DNA from 4 places in the Cronobacter malonaticus LMG 23826 genome. Region 2 is predicted to be linked to each of the others. Evidence: predicted binding sites of a transcription regulator. Region 2 holds the regulator's gene; each other region holds the start of a gene.

Region 1 (4,193 bases), 1.8 Mb from region 2:
TGAATGAGCAGCGCCGCGCGCGGCGGCTCCAGCGCCCAGCTCACTTTATTTTGCGGGAGATCCGCCGCCGTGGGCAGCGTATAGGCGTTCAGTTTTGGGATAGCCATTTTCTTTCCTTACTCAGAGACGGGCTGACGCGCGGCCAGCCACAAACGCAGTTGTTTTTTATCCACTTTGCCGACCGGCGTGAGCGGCAGCGCATCGACGCGCTCCACGCGATCCGGCAGTTTGAAATCGGCGACGCCCAGCTCGCGTAAAAAGCGGCGGATCTCCACCGCCTTGACCGGGCGGGTGGTGACGATATACGCGCAGCTTTTTTCGCCAAGCAGGCTGTCTTCCATCGAGACCAGCCCCGCGTGCACAATGGCCTCGTGGCCGAGCAGCAGGTTCTCGATCTCTTCCGCGGCGATCTTCTCGCCCCCGCGGTTGATCTGATCTTTCTCGCGCCCCTGAACGGTGATGTAGCCCTGTTCATCAATGGCTACGAGATCGCCGGAGCAGTAAAAACCGTTCTCATCAAAGGCGCTGGCGTTGTGTTCCGGGCTGTTGTAATAGCCGCGGAAGGTATACGGGCCGCGCGTCATTAGCCGTCCTGTTTCACCGCGCGGCAGCGGATTGCCGTTTTCATCGGCTACCCAGACTTCATCGTCCGGGCTCATCGGGCGGCCCTGGGTGGTGAAGATGCGCTCGTCCGGGTCGTCCAGACGGGTGTAGTTGACCAGCCCTTCGGCCATGCCGAACACCTGCTGAAGCTGGCAGCCGATCTCCGCAGGAATGCGCGCGGCGAGCGTGTCGGAAAGCCGCGCGCCACCGACCTGCAAGAGTTTCAGCGACGCCAGCTGGCGGTTATCGCCCCACTCCTGAATGGCCTGTAGCCAGAGGCTGACGGCGGGCGGCACCAGCGCGGTGACGTTAATCTGGTGCGCCTCAATCAGCGGGAAGCAGAGCGTCGCGCTCGGGTCGCGCGCCAGCACCACGCAGCCTTCGGCGAAGAAGACGCCGAGCGCGCCGGGGGAGCTTAACGGGTAGTTGTGCGCCGCGGGCAGCGCGCAGAGGTAGCGCGTTTCGCGGCTGAATTCGCAAATCTCCACGCTGCGGCGAATGCTGTAGTAGTAGTCGTTGTGCGTGCGCGGGATGAGCTTCGGCGTGCCGGTACTGCCGCCGGAGAGCTGGAAAAACGCCACTTCATCGGCGGCGGACGGCGTGGGAGTGAAATCCGCTTCAGTCTCTGAAATCAGCGCCTCCAGCCCATCGCCACGCAGAAGCGTCATGCGCAGCGACGAATGCTGCGCTTGCAGTGCCGTGATATACGCATCGTCGCTAAAGAGCGCGTGCTCGCGGTCGGCAATCAGCAGCGCGGGCGCAATCTGGCGCGCGTACGCGTCAAGCTCGGTGCGTTGATGACTAAACAGCGCGTTAACCGGCGCCACGCCAATTTTCAGCAGCGCGAAGAACACGATATAAAACTCCGCCACGTTGCCAAGCTGCACCAGCGCGGTATCGCCACGCTGAAGCCCGCGACGCGCCAGCGCGCCTGCAAGGCGTGTGGCCGCCGCGTCCAGCTCGCGGTAGCTGTAGCGGCGCTCGCCGTCGATAAGCGCCGTCGCGGCACTCTGCGCGTGGCGGCTTAAAATATCGGTGAGCGGCAGATCAAGCCAGTAGCCGCGGGCGCGGTAGCGTACGGCGAGATCGTCTGGCCAGCGGGTGTAAGGGATCGTCATGCGTAAAACCTCAGTGAAGACCTAAAACGTGGAGCATGGTGGAGAGCTTGACGCCGGTTTCGCGCCACTCCGAAGCCGGGTCGGACGCCGGAACAATCCCCGCGCCCGCAAACAGCCGTACCTGGTTTTCCCGCAGACGCGCGCAGCGGATAGTCACCGCCCATTCGCCGTTGCCGTCGGCATCGCACCAGCCGACGATCCCGCCGAACAGCTCGCGATCGAACGGCTCCAGCTCAGCGATATACGCTTTCGCCGCTTCATGCGGGTAACCGCTCAGCGCGGGCGTCGGGTGCAGCAGGCAGGCGAGCGACAGCGCGTTGTCATCCGCAAAGCGCGTTTCGCCTTCGACGGGCGTCGCGAGATGCCAGAGCGTCGGTGTGGTAATCAGCTCCGGCGCGCCCGGCATCGCGAGGCGCTGGCTGCGCGGCGCGAGTACGTCGCGCATCGCCTGCGTCACCAGCTCATGCTCGTGGCGATCTTTGGCCGAACAGAGCAGCGCCTGGCCTGCGCTTTTATCCTGCGCCGCGTCGGCATGGCGGCGCGCGGAGCCCGCCAGCGGCAGCGAACTGAACGTATTGCCATCTTTGCGCAGCAGCAGTTCCGGGCTTGCGCCGAGCAGCGCGCCGCCGTCCGGCAGCGGCACGTGAAAGTTAAAACTCGCGGGGTTTTGCGCCACCAGACGCGCCAGCAGCGCGAGGCTGTCCGGCTTCTGTTCGGTGGTGATGTCGATAAGGCGTGAGAGCACGATTTTACTGACCGCAGGCGTCGCGGTCAGCGCGGCGGCGCGCGCCACCATCGCCATAAACGTCTCTTCATCCGGGAGCGGCTTACGGCTCAGCACACGCGGCGCGGCGCTATTTTCAATAAGCGAATAACCGCCGCGGGCGGTCTCACTGTAGCTTTCGGGAATAAACAGCGCGGACGGCTTGCGCGTATCGAACGGAATAGCGCCGACGACTATCGGGCGCGCGATGCCCTGCCTGCGGGCGCGGTCGAACGCGTTACGCAGCGCCGTCTGAAATACGCTATAACGCTCTGCGCCGTCGGCGGCGGGCGTCTCCAGCCGCGTGAAACAGCCGCGGGTGGTAAAGCTGCGATAAGGCGACATGTAGAAAAAACTGTCAGATGAAAGGGTTGCGGCAGCGTCGCAGCGTTCCCCGGCCAGTGACGTATCCATGCGCTCCTCCTGTACCAAAAAAAGTGAACTGATAATTGTTATCATTTGTATTTGGAGGCGTAACCTAAGGCGAAATGACGGGGATGTCAACCACAGGGGCGAAACAGAGGCGACAGCGCCGCTTGCATCCTGTCGGCAAATGATGAAAATGAGAAGCATTATTAACTCATCTTACAGGAATCGTTGCCGTGACGTTTACATCTGCCCTGCGCGCCGCATTTGCCGCCAGCCTGCTGCTTTTAGGAATATCCTCAGTCTCACAGGCGGCGGCGTGGCCGCGTCAGGTGACCGACAGCCGCGGTGTGCATACGCTTGAAAAAGCGCCGCAGCGCATCGTCTCCACCAGCGTCACGCTGACCGGTTCGCTGCTGGCGATTGACGCGCCGGTGGTGGCCAGCGGAGCCACCTCTCCCGGCAACCGCGTCGCCGACGACCAGGGGTTTTTGCGCCAGTGGGGTGACATCGCCAAAGCGCGTCACGTCGAACGGCTTTACATCGGCGAACCGAACGCTGAAGCTGTCGCCGCGCAGATGCCGGATCTCATTCTGGTGAGCGCGACCGGCGGCGATTCGGCGCAGGCGCTGTATGAACAGTTTTCCGCTATCGCCCCGACATTAATCATCAATTACGACGATAAAAGCTGGCAGGCGTTGTTGACGCAGCTTGGTGAGATAACAGGCCATGAGAAGCAGGCCGCCGAACGCATCGCGCAGTTTGACCAGCAGCTCGCGCAGGCAAAAGCGCAGATGAAGCTGCCGCCGCAGCCCGTGAGCGCGCTGGTTTACAACCCCGCCGCGCACGGCGCGAATCTCTGGACCGCCGAATCGGCGCAGGGGAAACTGCTCGGCCAGCTTGGTTTTACGCTTGCGCCGCCGCCCGCCGCGCATGGCCTCACCAGTATGGGCAAACGCCACGATATTATTCAGCTTGGCGGGGAAAATCTGGCAGCGGGGCTGAACGGCGAGACGCTGTTTTTGTTCGCGGCTGATGATAAAGACGCGGCGGCGCTGATGCGCGATCCGCTGCTGGCCCACCTGCCGGCCGTGGAAAATAAACGGGTTTACGCGCTCGGCACCGAGACTTTCCGGCTCGATTACTACAGCGCCAGCCTGTTGCTGAAACGGCTTGAAGCGTTATTTAAACAGTAAAAGACGGGGCCGGATGGCCCCTTTTTTAATGCGGCGCGGGTTCCGGCGGCGGCTGGCGTAGACGGCGCAGTTCCGCCAGCAGCAGCGCCAGCGCAAGGGTAACGATCGCAAGCCCAATCCCGCCCACGCTCGCCGCACTTACCGGCG
Region 2 (4,193 bases):
AGTCGGAATTAACTGGAACCTTGCAGCCGGGCGGCAGAATGGTCAACATGATAACCTAACCTGTCAGTCGCCAAAAAAGAACTTTGCCATGAAATTAAATACCCGCACGCAATCTGCGCAACAACCGACTCAAAATACACCGATTGTGTTAATTCACGGGCTGTTTGGCAGCCTGGATAACTTGGGCGTGCTGGCCCGCGATCTGGTGGCGGATCATGACGTTGTGCAGGTTGATTTGCGAAATCACGGGCTTTCCGGGCGCAGCGAGACGATGGATTATCCGGCGATGGCGCAGGATATTCTCGAAACGCTGGATGCGCTGGGGCTGAATAAGGTGATTCTTATCGGTCATTCGATGGGCGGCAAAGCGGCGATGGCGGTGACCGCCCTTGCGCCGGAGCGCATTGAAAAGCTGGTGGCGATTGATATCGCGCCGGTCGATTACCAGGTGCGCCGTCACGATGAAATATTCACAGCGGTGAACGCCGTGAACGACGCGGGCGTCACCTCTCGCCAGCAGGCGGCGGAGATTATGCGCCAGCATATTGCTGAGGAAGGCGTGGTGCAGTTTCTGCTGAAATCGTTTGTCGATGGCGAGTGGCGCTTTAACGTGCCGGTGCTGTGGAACCAGTATTCGCATATTGTCGGCTGGGAAACGGTGCCAGCCTGGCACGGCCCGGCGCTGTTTATTCGCGGCGGTGCGTCGCCTTATGTGGAAGAGGCGCACCGCGAGGCGCTGCTCTCACAATTCCCCAAAGCCCGCGCGCATGTGATTGCGGGCGCAGGCCACTGGGTGCATGCCGAAAAACCGCAGGCGGTGCTGCGCGCGATTCGTCGCTTTCTGGAAACTGATTAAAAACAGACCGACCGGCGCCCTCGCGCGCCGGATGCGTTGGCGCGCTTCGCTGCCTCATGTATGATGGCGCGCTGAAATACCGCCGGGCCACGCCACGGCAGCCTGTTTCCCCTGTCTATACTCATACCATGGCAAAAGAACAAACGGACCGCACAACGCTCGATCTCTTCGCGGATGAACGCCGTCCGGGCAGACCGAAAACCAATCCGCTGTCGCGCGACGAACAGCTGCGCATCAATAAGCGCAACCAGCTTAAGCGTGACAAAGTTCGCGGGCTTAAGCGCGTGGAGCTGAAGCTGAACGCCGATGCGGTAGACGCGCTGAACCATCTCGCGCAGGCGCGCAATATCAGCCGCAGCGAGCTGATAGAAGCGATGCTGCTCGCGCAGCTGAAAGCCTTGCAGGAGTAAGGTCTGGTCTGAATTTTACCCAAAAGGACGGGGCAATGTAGCAGAGAGTGCACCCGGCGCCTGATACCGTTTCCGCACCTTCTTCTGTTCTGCTATGATTGCCCTATCTGTGGGCGTTATGCCAGCACCATTACATTTAGATTCAAGAGGTTATTCTTCTTATGGCAATCGTAGGCATCTTTTTCGGCAGCGACACCGGCAATACCGAAAATATCGCAAAAATTATCCAGAAACAGCTCGGGACTGACGTTGCTGAAGTGCATGACATTGCTAAAAGCAGCAAAGAGGATCTGGAAGCGTTCGATATTCTTCTGCTTGGCATCCCGACCTGGTACTACGGCGAAGCGCAGTGCGACTGGGACGATTTCTTCCCGACGCTCGAAGAAATTGACTTCAACGGCAAGCTGGTAGCGCTCTTTGGCTGCGGCGACCAGGAAGATTATGCAGAATACTTCTGCGACGCGCTGGGCACCATTCGCGACATTATCGAACCGCGCGGTGCGACCATCGTTGGCCACTGGCCGACCGAAGGCTACCATTTTGAAGCCTCTAAAGGTCTGGCGGACGACGATCACTTCGTTGGTCTCGCGATTGACGAAGATCGCCAGCCGGAACTGACCGCTGAGCGCGTTGAAAAATGGGTCAAACAGGTTTCCGAAGAGCTTCATCTGCAGGAAATCATCAACGCCTGATGATAAGCGGCGCGGGCACCGTTCCGCGCCGTTTGATAGATAAAAGCAATGAAAATAATTGCTACAAATTTTTAACTTTCCCTCACTACGCTGTACAATGGCTTTCTTAATTATCAGGCTCTCCACGTGAAAACGCTGGCTGGCCCACGATTTTTAAGCTCTTTTTTGCCGGACGCTTGCGGTTTTCATTTAGGCATGTCAGTTCTATAATGAGACGCATTCATCTTCGGCGTATCCGATGTATCGCTCCCTTCCGGAGCGAGTCGTTAAGCAACAGGACAGATTCCGCATGACTGACAACAATACCGCATTAAAGAAAGCCGGCCTGAAAGTCACGCTTCCTCGATTAAAAATCCTCGAAGTGCTGCAGGAACCGGTCAATCATCATGTCAGTGCGGAAGACCTCTATAAGCGTCTGATTGACATGGGTGAAGAGATTGGCCTTGCCACGGTCTATCGCGTACTTAACCAGTTCGACGATGCCGGCATCGTCACTCGTCACAACTTCGAAGGCGGTAAATCCGTTTTTGAGCTGACGCAACAGCATCATCACGATCACCTGATTTGCCTCGATTGCGGCAAAGTGATCGAATTCAGTGATGACTCTATTGAAGCGCGTCAGCGTGAGATCGCCACGCGCCATGGCATTCGCCTGACCAACCACAGTCTCTATCTGTACGGTCACTGCGCGGATGGCGACTGCCGCGAAAACGAACACGCCCACGAGGCTGGCGGGAAATAACACTCGCACATTGCATCATCCAGGCCGACATTTGTCGGCTTTTTTATTGCCTGAAAACGCTGCACCGAAAACAGAAATGTATTTTTTTAGATAAACTTAAAAAGTTAGGGTATTTTAATACAGCGCACAATGCTTAATTAAACCACATATATTTTATTAAATCGAAATTCAGAAAAGATAAATATCTTTATCACTCAATCGTTTAGACATCAGATTATCCCTGTTTCTTCTTTTATCTCTCCTGCCCCTTATTGCAGCAATAAAAATCCATCCATTAAGATACAGCAACGATTTAATTTTATTTTATATAAGGTAACCAACATGGTCTTACCCCCTAAACCGCTTGCTGAGATTTACCGTATCGCGGATATTTTCAATAGCTACGGCAACTGGTCTCGTGCAGAAAAAAATACGCTGATCCCGCTTCGGGACGGGGAGATCTGCATCATTCGCGGCGGTCAGTTCTCTCTGATGCGCCAGAGCGATCGACTGCTTATCGAAAAAAGCAGTGCGCCGTCGGTGCTGGGTCTGGCGAGGAATTTAGGTAAAACTCAATTCGCCAAATTACAGGCGGATTCTGAATGTCATTATCAGTTAATTCCTTTTGATTATTTCATTCAGGAGATCGAAAAAAATCACTGTCAGTTACATCTGCTTATTTTGTCCTCATGGATTATTAATATGCTTTGCTATCGTGAAGAAATTATGATGGGGCGAAACAGCTATAGCATGATTAAAGCAAATATCGATTGTCTGGCGGCAATGGATGAGTTCATGCGCAACCGGATTAACGTGGCTGATTATATTGTTAAAAAAACCAACCTTTCCCGCAGCATGGTGATGAAAACCCTTTCTCAGTTGCGCGGTGCGAAAAATATTGAGATAAGCAAAGGCAAACTGGTCGCGGTTCACCATCTGCCTGAGTCGCTGTAAGGCATACGGCACCCGACATGAAAAAGCCAGCCCACAGGCTGGCTTTTTTATTGCGTTACGGCTGTACGTTATCAACACGGCTGTAGCGTTTACCGTCACTGCTGACGCTGCGGACCTGCACGGCACCCGTCACGCGTGGCGGCTTCGCATCGTCGTAGCGCTGCCAGCGCGCGCCGCCGTCAGTGGAGTATTCCATTGCAACACCAGGTAAGCTGTTGTTCATCCGCAACACGCCGTTGTTAATCCGCGCGCCCGGTACCGGCAGGCGGAACTGCACGCCCGCTTTTTCGAGCTTCGGCAGTTCACGGCTGCCCGCCAGGTTCGCAAAGCGCGTCCAGTCGTCATGAAGCGCTTTTACGTCCACCAGATGGGTCTCGCCGCCTTTATATTCGCGACCTGCCTGATAATCCTGCTCCCAGGCGGCGCGATGCCAGGCGCGCTCCGCAACGGAAAGCAGACGCGGGTACATCATGTACTCCATTTGTTTATCGGTGCGTACCACTTCACTCCAGAGCTGCGCCGAGAGGCCATACGCACCTGGCCACGGCTTGTCAGATTTT
Region 3 (4,193 bases), 1.8 Mb from region 2:
TGTTAACGGCGGGTGCGCAGGCTTACCCGCCCTGCATTGAAGTGCTTTTTCGTAGGTTTTGTAGGGTGGGTAAGCGCAGCGCACCCACCCGACGTTAACGGCGGGTGCGCAGGCTTACCCGCCCTACAAGGGAGTGGTTGTTCGTAGGTTTTGTAGGGTGGGTAAGCGTAGCGCACCCACCATTTACCCTGACGCCTCATTGCCCACTACCGCCGCCCGAGCGGCACCACCAGCGGCGTACCCGCCACCGGATCCTCAATAATCATGCACCGCAATCCGTAAATCGCCTCGATAAGCGCCGCGTCCACAATCTCTGACGGCGCGCCCTCGGCGATAATCTTCCCGTCCCGCAACGCAATCAGATGGTTCGCGTAGCGGCACGCCTGGTTTAAATCGTGCAGCACCGCGGCAAGCGTATACCCCTGCTCGCGGTTGAGCGTACAGAGCAGTTCCAGCAGATCAATCTGATGGCTGATATCAAGCCAGGTGGTCGGCTCGTCGAGCAGCAAAATAGAGGTTTCCTGCGCTAACACCATCGCAATCCAGGCGCGCTGGCGCTGGCCGCCGGAGAGCGTATCGACGCTCTGGTCGGCAAGCGCGGTCACGCCGGTCGCCGCCATCGCCTTTTGCACCGCGCGCTCGTCCTCGTCGCGCCAGCGGGTAAACAGCGGCTGATGCGGATAACGCCCGCGCGCTACCAACTCCGCAACGGTGATATCCCCCGGCGCGCTGGCGTTCTGCGCGAGCAGGCCAATGCGCCGCGCCACCTCTTTGGTGGCGAAGTGCTGAATAGCCTGGCCGTCGAGCCGCACCTGCCCGCCGAGCGGCTTCATCAGACGGCTCAGCGTGCGCAGCAGCGTCGATTTGCCGCAGCCGTTCGGGCCGATAATCGCGGTGAATTTGCCATCCGGGATCGCCACGTTAAGCCCGTCGGCGACGCGAAAATCGCCGTAGCCCAGCGTCAGCGCTTCGCCGGTTAAGCGTGAAGTCATTGTCATCTCCTGCGTGACTCCTGTATCAACAAGGCGATGAGATAAATGCCGCCGAGGCAGACGGTCACGGTGCCCACCGGCAGCTGATAAGGCGTAAACAGATATTGCGCGCACAGATCGGCGGCCAGCAGCAGCAGCGCGCCGCAGAGCGCCGCCTGGGTCAGCCCAAAGCGCGCGGTGCCGCTTAAGCGACGCGCGATATGCGGGGCCACCAGCGCCACAAAGGAAATCGGCCCGGCCATCGCCGTCGCGCCTGCGGTCAGCACCACGCCGGTCAGCATCAGCAGCAGGCGGGAGCGTTCCACCGCCACCCCCAGCGCGCAGGCGCTGTCGTCGCCCATCTCCAGCAGCCGCATCCGGCGCACCAGCAGCGCGCTCGCCAGCAGCGCCAGCACAAGCAGCGGGGCGGCGGGCAGCGTTTTTCCCCAGGTCATGCCATTCAGTGAACCGGCGTTCCACAGGCCCGCCGACAGCGCCGTCTCAAGCGACGCCTGCAACAGCAGCCACGTATTGAACGCCACCAGCATCGCGCGCACGCCAATGCCGATAATAATCAGCCGGAAGGTGTCGATGCCGTTGCGCCAGGCGAGCAGCCAGACGACAAACGCCGTCAGCGTACCGCCCGCGATGGCGGCGAACGCGATAGCGGACTGGTGCTGACCTGCCAGCACCATCGCCACCAGCACGCCGCTCCACGCGCCGGTGTTAAAGCCCATGACATCGGGGCTGCCCAGGGGGTTGCGCATCAGCGACTGAAAAATCGCGCCGCTCACGCCGAGCGCGGCACCCAACAGCAGCGCCATCGCCACGCGCGGCAGCCGCCATTCGGTGACGATAAGCGAGACATTGCGCGGCGCGAGGCCGGTCAGCGCGTCCAGCACCTTGCGGGCCTCAAGCGTTACCGCGCCCTGCGTCAGCGCCCAGAGGCTGAGACCTGTACACAGGCTCAACATGAGCAGGCAAAAAAGCCATAAACGGGGGGAGACGGATTTCATAGCGACGCTCCGCCGCGCCGCTGGCGCACCAGGTAAATGAGCGCGGGCGCGCCGATAAACGCGCTGACCACCGAGACCCGCAGCTCGCCCGGCACTACCAGCCGGCCAATGATATCCGCCAGCAGCAGCAGCGACGGCGTGGCGAGCAGCGTCACCGGGAGCGACCAGCGGTGATCCGCGCCCACCAGCCAGCGCGCCAGGTGCGGCATCATCAGGCCGATAAAGGCGATGGGGCCGACCACGGCGGTGGCGCTGGCGCACAGGAGCGTAATGGCGATAAGCCCGAACACCTGCGTGCGCGCCACGCGGCTGCCGAGCGCCGTGGCCGTGTCGGCTCCCATACTGAGACTGTTCAGCGCGCGCCCCAGCAGCAGCGCGATAACTGCGCCCGTGAGCACGACTGGCGCAATGGCTTTGAGCGTCGTCAGGGTGCGGATATCAAGCGAGCCTGCCTGCCAGAAGCGCAGTTGGTCATACACCACCGGGTTTAAGAGCGCGATGCCGCCGGAAAGCCCTTCCAGCACCGCGGCCAGCGCCACGCCCGCGAGCGTCAGGCGCACCGGGCTAAGCTGCCCGCCGCCCGCGCTGCCGGTAAACGCCACCACGAGCGTGGCGGCCAGCGCGCCGCACAGCGCCAGCGCGAGAATATGCAGCGGCTCGCTCACGCCCCACAGCGCCGCGCCCAGCACAATGGCGAAGCTGGCACCAGAGTTCACGCCTAACAGGCCGGGGTCGGCGAGCGGGTTGCGGGTCAGCGTTTGCATCAGCGCGCCGGCAAGCCCGAGCGACAGCCCGGCGACAATCCCCGCAAGGGTACGCGGCAGGCGTGCGTCAAGCACGATAGTGCAGTCCGCGTCGCGGCAGGTGCCGGTGAGAGCGTCCATCACAAGAGAGAAGGGCAGGGATTTGGCACCCACCAGCAGGCTGAGGGCGACCATCAACAGCAGCAACAATGAGAGAGACCCCAGGACAACCACCCTGGAGGAAAGGCGCGAGGCCGACATAACGCACATCCTGGAATCGATAATGATAGTTATTATCACTCTTGGCTGGCTATGTTAGCATGGCCGTCCCGTTATCCGGCAAGGAAAATTCGCGTTAAGGCCCTGTAATGAACCGACATTCGCTGTTGCTCAACCTCTCCTTATTGAAAACCCATCCCGCGTATCGCGCCGTCTTTCTGGCGCGCTTTATCTCCATTCTCGGCCTTGGTCTGCTTGGCGTGGCGGTGCCGGTACAGATCCAGACGCTCACCGGCTCGCCCTTCCAGGTGGGGCTGGCGGTCACGCTGACGGGTGCCGCGATGTTTATCGGGCTGATGACGGGCGGCGTACTGGCCGACCGCTACGAGCGCAAAACGCTCATTCTGCTGGCGCGTTCCACTTGCGGACTCGGGTTTATCGGGCTTTGGATCAACGCCATGCTGCCCGCGCCGTCGGTTATTGCGATTTACGCGCTCGGGCTGTGGGACGGGTTTTTCGGGGCGATCGGCGTGACGGCGCTGCTGGCGGCGACGCCCGCTATTGTCGGGCGTGAAAACCTGATGCAGGCGGGCGCGATCACCATGTTGACGGTGCGCCTGGGATCGGTGATTTCGCCGCTGCTCGGCGGCGTGCTGCTCGCCTGGGGCGGCGTGGCCTGGAACTACGCGCTGGCGGCGCTCGGCACCTTTCTCACGCTCCTGCCGCTGCTGACCCTTCCGGCATTGCCCGCGCCGCAGATGCAGCGCCAGCATCCACTGCGCGCGCTGGCCGACGGGCTGCGCTTTCTTGCGGCAAGCCCGGTAGTAGGCGGCGTGGCGCTGATCGGCGCGCTGCTGACGATGGCGAGCGCGGTGCGCGTGCTTTATCCCGCGCTTGCAAACCACTGGCAGATGACGAGCGGCGAAATCGGCGTATTGTACGCCGCGGTGCCGCTTGGCGCGGCGCTCGGGGCGCTCACCAGCGGCGGGCTGGCACATGCGCCACGCCCCGGCCGCACGCTGCTGGCTTCTTCGGTGCTGGCGCTGGCGGCGGTTAGCGTGTTCAGCCTGATGCCGTTCTGGCCGCTGGCGTTTATCTGCCTGACGCTGTTCGGCTACCTGAGCGGTGTAAGCTCGCTGATCCAGTACCAGCTTATCCAGACCCGCACGCCGGATCACATGCTCGGGCGCATTAACGGGCTGTGGACGGCGCAAAACGTGACGGGCGACGCCATCGGCGCGGCG
Region 4 (4,193 bases), 1.4 Mb from region 2:
CGCCTGGCTTGAGGAACATTACGCGGAAGAGATTTGCTGGGAGCAGCTCGCCGACCATCACCGGCTGTCGCTGCGCACGCTGCACCGCCAGCTTAAGCAGCGCACCGGCCTGACGCCGCAGCGCTACCTTAACCGCCTGCGCCTGATGAAAGCGCGCTATCTGTTGCGCCACAGTGAAGAGAGCGTCACGGATATCGCCTACCAGTGCGGCTTTGGCGACAGCAACCACTTCTCCACGCTGTTTCGCCGCGAGTTTTCGTGGTCGCCGCGTGATATTCGTCAGGGGCGCGACGGGCAAATCCAGTAACGCGAAGGGAATCACCGTTTTCGGCGGCGAAAAAGCGCATACTTTGCAGCCATTTGCCCGGAGATACGCTGTGGCCGCTCAGTTAGTGCTCAGGAAAGCGGATTTCTTCGCGACACCCACCCAGCCGGTCGTCGTGGCGGATCGCTACCCGCAAAACGTCTTTGCCGAGCATACCCACGAGTTCTGCGAACTGGTGCTGGTGTGGCGCGGCAACGGGCTGCATGTGCTGAATGACAGGCCTTACCGCATCACCTGCGGCGATCTCTTTTATATCCGCGCCGAAGACCGCCACAGCTACCAGTCGGTTAACGATCTGGTGCTGCATAACATCATCTACTGCCCCGAACGGCTAAAACTTAACGTTAACTGGCGCGATCTGCTGGAAAATCCGCGTGGCGCGAACGGCGACCCGCGCTGGCGGCTCAGCAGCCAGGGCATGGTGCAGGCGCGCCAGGTGATTGATCAGCTTGAGCATGAAAGCCCGAAGCAAGACGCGCTCTCGCACTGCCTGGCCGAAAGCCTCTTTTTACAGCTGGCGATTACGCTGCGCCGTCATCGTTACCAGCCATCGGGCGGTACGGGGCCGGGCGAGGGCGAAACGCTCGATCTGCTGATGGCCGCGCTCGGCAACAGCCTCGACGTGCCGTTCGATTTACAGCACTTTTGCAGCCATTATCAGATTGCCGAACGCCCGCTGCGCCAGCTGTTCCGCCAGCAGACGGGCATGACCATCAGCCAGTACCTGCGCCAGTTACGCATTTGCCAGGCGCAGTATCTGCTGCGCCACTCTTCGTTGCTGATAAGCGAAATCGCCGCGCGCTGCGGCTTTGAAGACAGTAACTATTTCTCGGTGGTGTTTACCCGTGAAACGGGCGTGACGCCACGGGTGTGGCGTCAGCAGTGGAGTGCGATGGCCGGTTAGTTGGTCGCCATGCCCAGCCCGACGATATTCGCCGCCACGATAATTACCACGCAGCCCAGGCTCAGCACGCTGACCGGGCGGCGTCCTGCCGCTTTCCACTCGCGCAGCACCAGCCCGACGATGCCGCCGCACAGCACGTAGAAGCTCATGTGCAGCATCCAACTGATGTAGTCATACTGCGCCGGGATACGCGCATGGCCCCAGGCATAGAAAAAGAACTGCAAATACCACATCAGCCCGCCCAGCGCCGAGAGCAGCACATTGCTGATAAGCAGCGGTTTCGCCAGCGAGAAATCGGCTTTAATCGACAGGTTTTTCACCTTCGCGAGGCGAATAAAACAGAAGCCGAGGTTAATCAGCGCGCCGCCGCCCATGATAACGACATAGCTTGGCAGCGCGACGTAGAGCGGATCGACGCCGAGTTCTGCGGCGGCTTCATGCATCGGCTTCGCGGCGTCCATCGCAAACGACATACCTGCGGAGAACACGCCGCACAGCACCGCCAGCACCAGCCCTTTCTTCAGGTTAAACTCTTCGGCTTTGATGCCCATCTGGCGCTCTTTCAGCTGGCCTGCGCGGGTGACGATGGCGACGCCAATAAGAGCGACGAACACGCCAAGCAGCGTCATCCGCCCGCCCGCGGTGCCGACGAGCACACCGAATTTGCCGTTCAGCAGCGGCGTCATCAGCGTGCCGACAATCAGCGTAATACCAATCGCGATGCCGATGCCCATCGACATACCGAGATAGCGCATGGTCAGGCCGTAGTTAATATTGCCGATGCCCCACATCGCGCCGAACAGAAACACCGGCAGCAGCGTGGCGGCGCTGAACGAGCGGTAATAGGCCCAGAAATCGGGCAGCAGCAGCGCGCTGACCACCCAGGGTAAAATCAGCCATGACACCACGCCGCCCACCGACCACATGGTCTCCCATGACCAGTGCCGAACCTTTTTAAACGGCGCATAAAAGCAGGCGGCGCTCGCCGCGCCAATCAAATGCCACAGGATACCCATGGTTATTGCGTTACTCATGCTGTCGTCCTCGTTTCCGTCACAGAGCCAACGGGAGCGAAAGCCGCCCCCTAACCGAATCGAGTCTATTGAGGCGCTCACGCTTTCACCTTCGGGGCGCTGCCGCGAAGCGTTAACGGGTGGCAAAAAACAGCGAGTAAGCCGAACGGGGATCACACTTTATGGTGAATTCAGACGATGCCTAAGCGTTGGAAATGTGTGCGAAAAACGGCGCAGGGTGTCCATTTTTGGCTAATATTGCGTTAAGTTATAACCATATAAAAACTGCGGCATTGATAAACATTTTCAATATCATTTAATTAACTATAATGAACCCACTGCTTACGCGGCGTTAACACCTATGCCGCCCGACAATAATGGAGATGATGAATATGAGTTACACACTGCCATCCCTGCCGTACGCATACGACGCCCTGGAACCGCATTTCGACAAGCAGACGATGGAAATCCATCACACCAAACACCACCAGACCTACGTCAACAACGCTAACGCGGCGCTGGAAAGCCTGCCGGAGCTGGCGAATCTGCCGGTTGAAGAGTTGATCACCAAACTGGATCAGGTTCCGGCTGACAAGAAAACCGTTCTGCGCAACAACGCGGGCGGCCACGCGAACCACAGCCTGTTCTGGAAAGGCCTGAAAAAAGGCACCACCCTGCAGGGCGACCTGAAAGCGGCTATCGAGCGCGATTTCGGCTCCGTTGAGAAATTCAAAGAAGAGTTCGAGAAAGCGGCTGCGACCCGTTTCGGCTCTGGCTGGGCGTGGCTGGTGCTGAAAGGCGACAAACTGGCTGTCGTTTCCACCGCAAACCAGGATTCCCCGCTGATGGGCGAAGCTATCTCTGGCGCTTCCGGCTACCCGATCCTGGGCCTGGACGTGTGGGAGCACGCGTACTATCTGAAATTCCAGAACCGTCGTCCGGACTACATCAAAGAGTTCTGGAACGTGGTTAACTGGGACGAAGCCGCAGCGCGTTTCGCTTCTCAGAAATAAGGTTGCAACCTGACCTGTAAAAAGCGAGCCTGATGGCTCGCTTTTTTTATATCCGCAAAAGGAGGCGCGTATGTATTTCCCGGTGCAGGTGTATCTCGGCAAAATCCGCGACTATAAAGGCAGCAGGCCCAGCGCCATCGGCAAAGTGCAGGTGGAGGGCGAGTTGTCGCTTACCAGCCGCGGGCTGGTTGGCGATCAGCAGGCGGAGAAGAAAATTCACGGCGGGGCGGACCGCGCGCTGTGCCACTACCCGCGCGAGCATTACGCCGTCTGGGCGCGTGAATACCCGGAACAGGCGGAGTGGTTTGCGCCGCCCGCGTTTGGCGAGAATCTCTCGACGCTGGGGCTGACGGAAGAGAACGCGTTTATCGGCGATATCTTTCGCTGGGGCGAGGCGCTGATACAGATCACCCAGCCGCGTTCGCCGTGTTTTAAGGTTAATTTTCACTCGGGAATTAGCGAGCTTTCCGGCCGGATGCAGGATACCGCGCGCTGCGGCTGGCTCTACCGGGTGATCGGCGAAGGGAAGGTGTTTAGCGACGCGCCGCTGGAGCTGGTGTCGCGGGTGAGCGCCATTTCCGTGCGCGAGGCCGCCGCGATTGCGTGGCATACGCCGTTTGATGACGAGCAGTATCACCGGCTCCTGAGCGCAGGCGGGCTTTCCGCCAGTTGGGCGAAAACGCTGCAAAACCGGCGTCTTAACGGGAAGATCGAGAGTTTTTCGCGCAGGTTGTGGGGCAGAGGATAGCAGGTCACGGTGGGTGCGCTGCGCTTACCCACCCTACGGGAAATGGGGCGGTGTTTGTTGTTGGGTGCGCTTCGCTTACCCACCCTACGGGAAATGGGGCGATGTTTGTGCGGTGGGTGCGCTGCGCTTACCCACCCTACGGGAAATGGGGCGGCGTTTGTTGGTGGGTGCGCTGTGCTTACCCCCCTGG

Evidence for each region. The regulator Fur, encoded in region 2, represses iron uptake genes when iron is present. The targets are predictions, from matches to a motif close to ATAATAATGAGAACNACTATCAA.
Region 1: fepB (Fe2+-enterobactin ABC transporter substrate-binding protein) is a predicted target of Fur. The motif match lies at 2,927-2,949, and genes of this name have one in related genera.
Region 3: fepD (Fe(3+)-siderophore ABC transporter permease) is a predicted target of Fur. The motif match lies at 3,014-3,036, and genes of this name have one in related genera.
Region 4: sodA (superoxide dismutase [Mn]) is a predicted target of Fur. The motif match lies at 2,536-2,558, and genes of this name have one in related genera.

What each region holds. Positions count from the first base shown of each region.
Region 1 covers NZ_CP013940.1:1,019,433-1,023,625, reverse strand. Annotated here, with positions in the region: gene AFK66_RS04685 (isochorismatase) at 1-107, opposite strand, end outside; gene AFK66_RS04680 ((2,3-dihydroxybenzoyl)adenylate synthase) at 117-1,721, opposite strand; gene entC (isochorismate synthase EntC) at 1,732-2,898, opposite strand; gene fepB (Fe2+-enterobactin ABC transporter substrate-binding protein) at 3,087-4,046, shown strand; gene entS (enterobactin transporter EntS) at 4,072-4,193, opposite strand, start outside.
Region 2 covers NZ_CP013940.1:2,830,673-2,834,865, forward strand. Annotated here, with positions in the region: gene ybfF (esterase) at 89-856, shown strand; gene ybfE (LexA regulated protein) at 985-1,266, shown strand; gene fldA (flavodoxin FldA) at 1,428-1,958, shown strand; gene fur (ferric iron uptake transcriptional regulator) at 2,248-2,700, shown strand; gene AFK66_RS13355 (helix-turn-helix domain-containing protein) at 3,022-3,633, shown strand; gene AFK66_RS13360 (beta-N-acetylhexosaminidase) at 3,689-4,193, opposite strand, start outside.
Region 3 covers NZ_CP013940.1:1,015,212-1,019,404, forward strand. Annotated here, with positions in the region: gene fepC (iron-enterobactin ABC transporter ATP-binding protein) at 207-998, opposite strand; gene fepG (iron-enterobactin ABC transporter permease) at 995-1,987, opposite strand; gene fepD (Fe(3+)-siderophore ABC transporter permease) at 1,984-2,991, opposite strand; gene entS (enterobactin transporter EntS) at 3,099-4,193, shown strand, end outside.
Region 4 covers NZ_CP013940.1:4,275,005-4,279,197, forward strand. Annotated here, with positions in the region: gene rhaS (HTH-type transcriptional activator RhaS) at 1-307, shown strand, start outside; gene rhaR (HTH-type transcriptional activator RhaR) at 378-1,229, shown strand; gene rhaT (L-rhamnose/proton symporter RhaT) at 1,226-2,263, opposite strand; gene sodA (superoxide dismutase [Mn]) at 2,635-3,255, shown strand; gene yiiM (6-hydroxyaminopurine reductase) at 3,326-4,003, shown strand.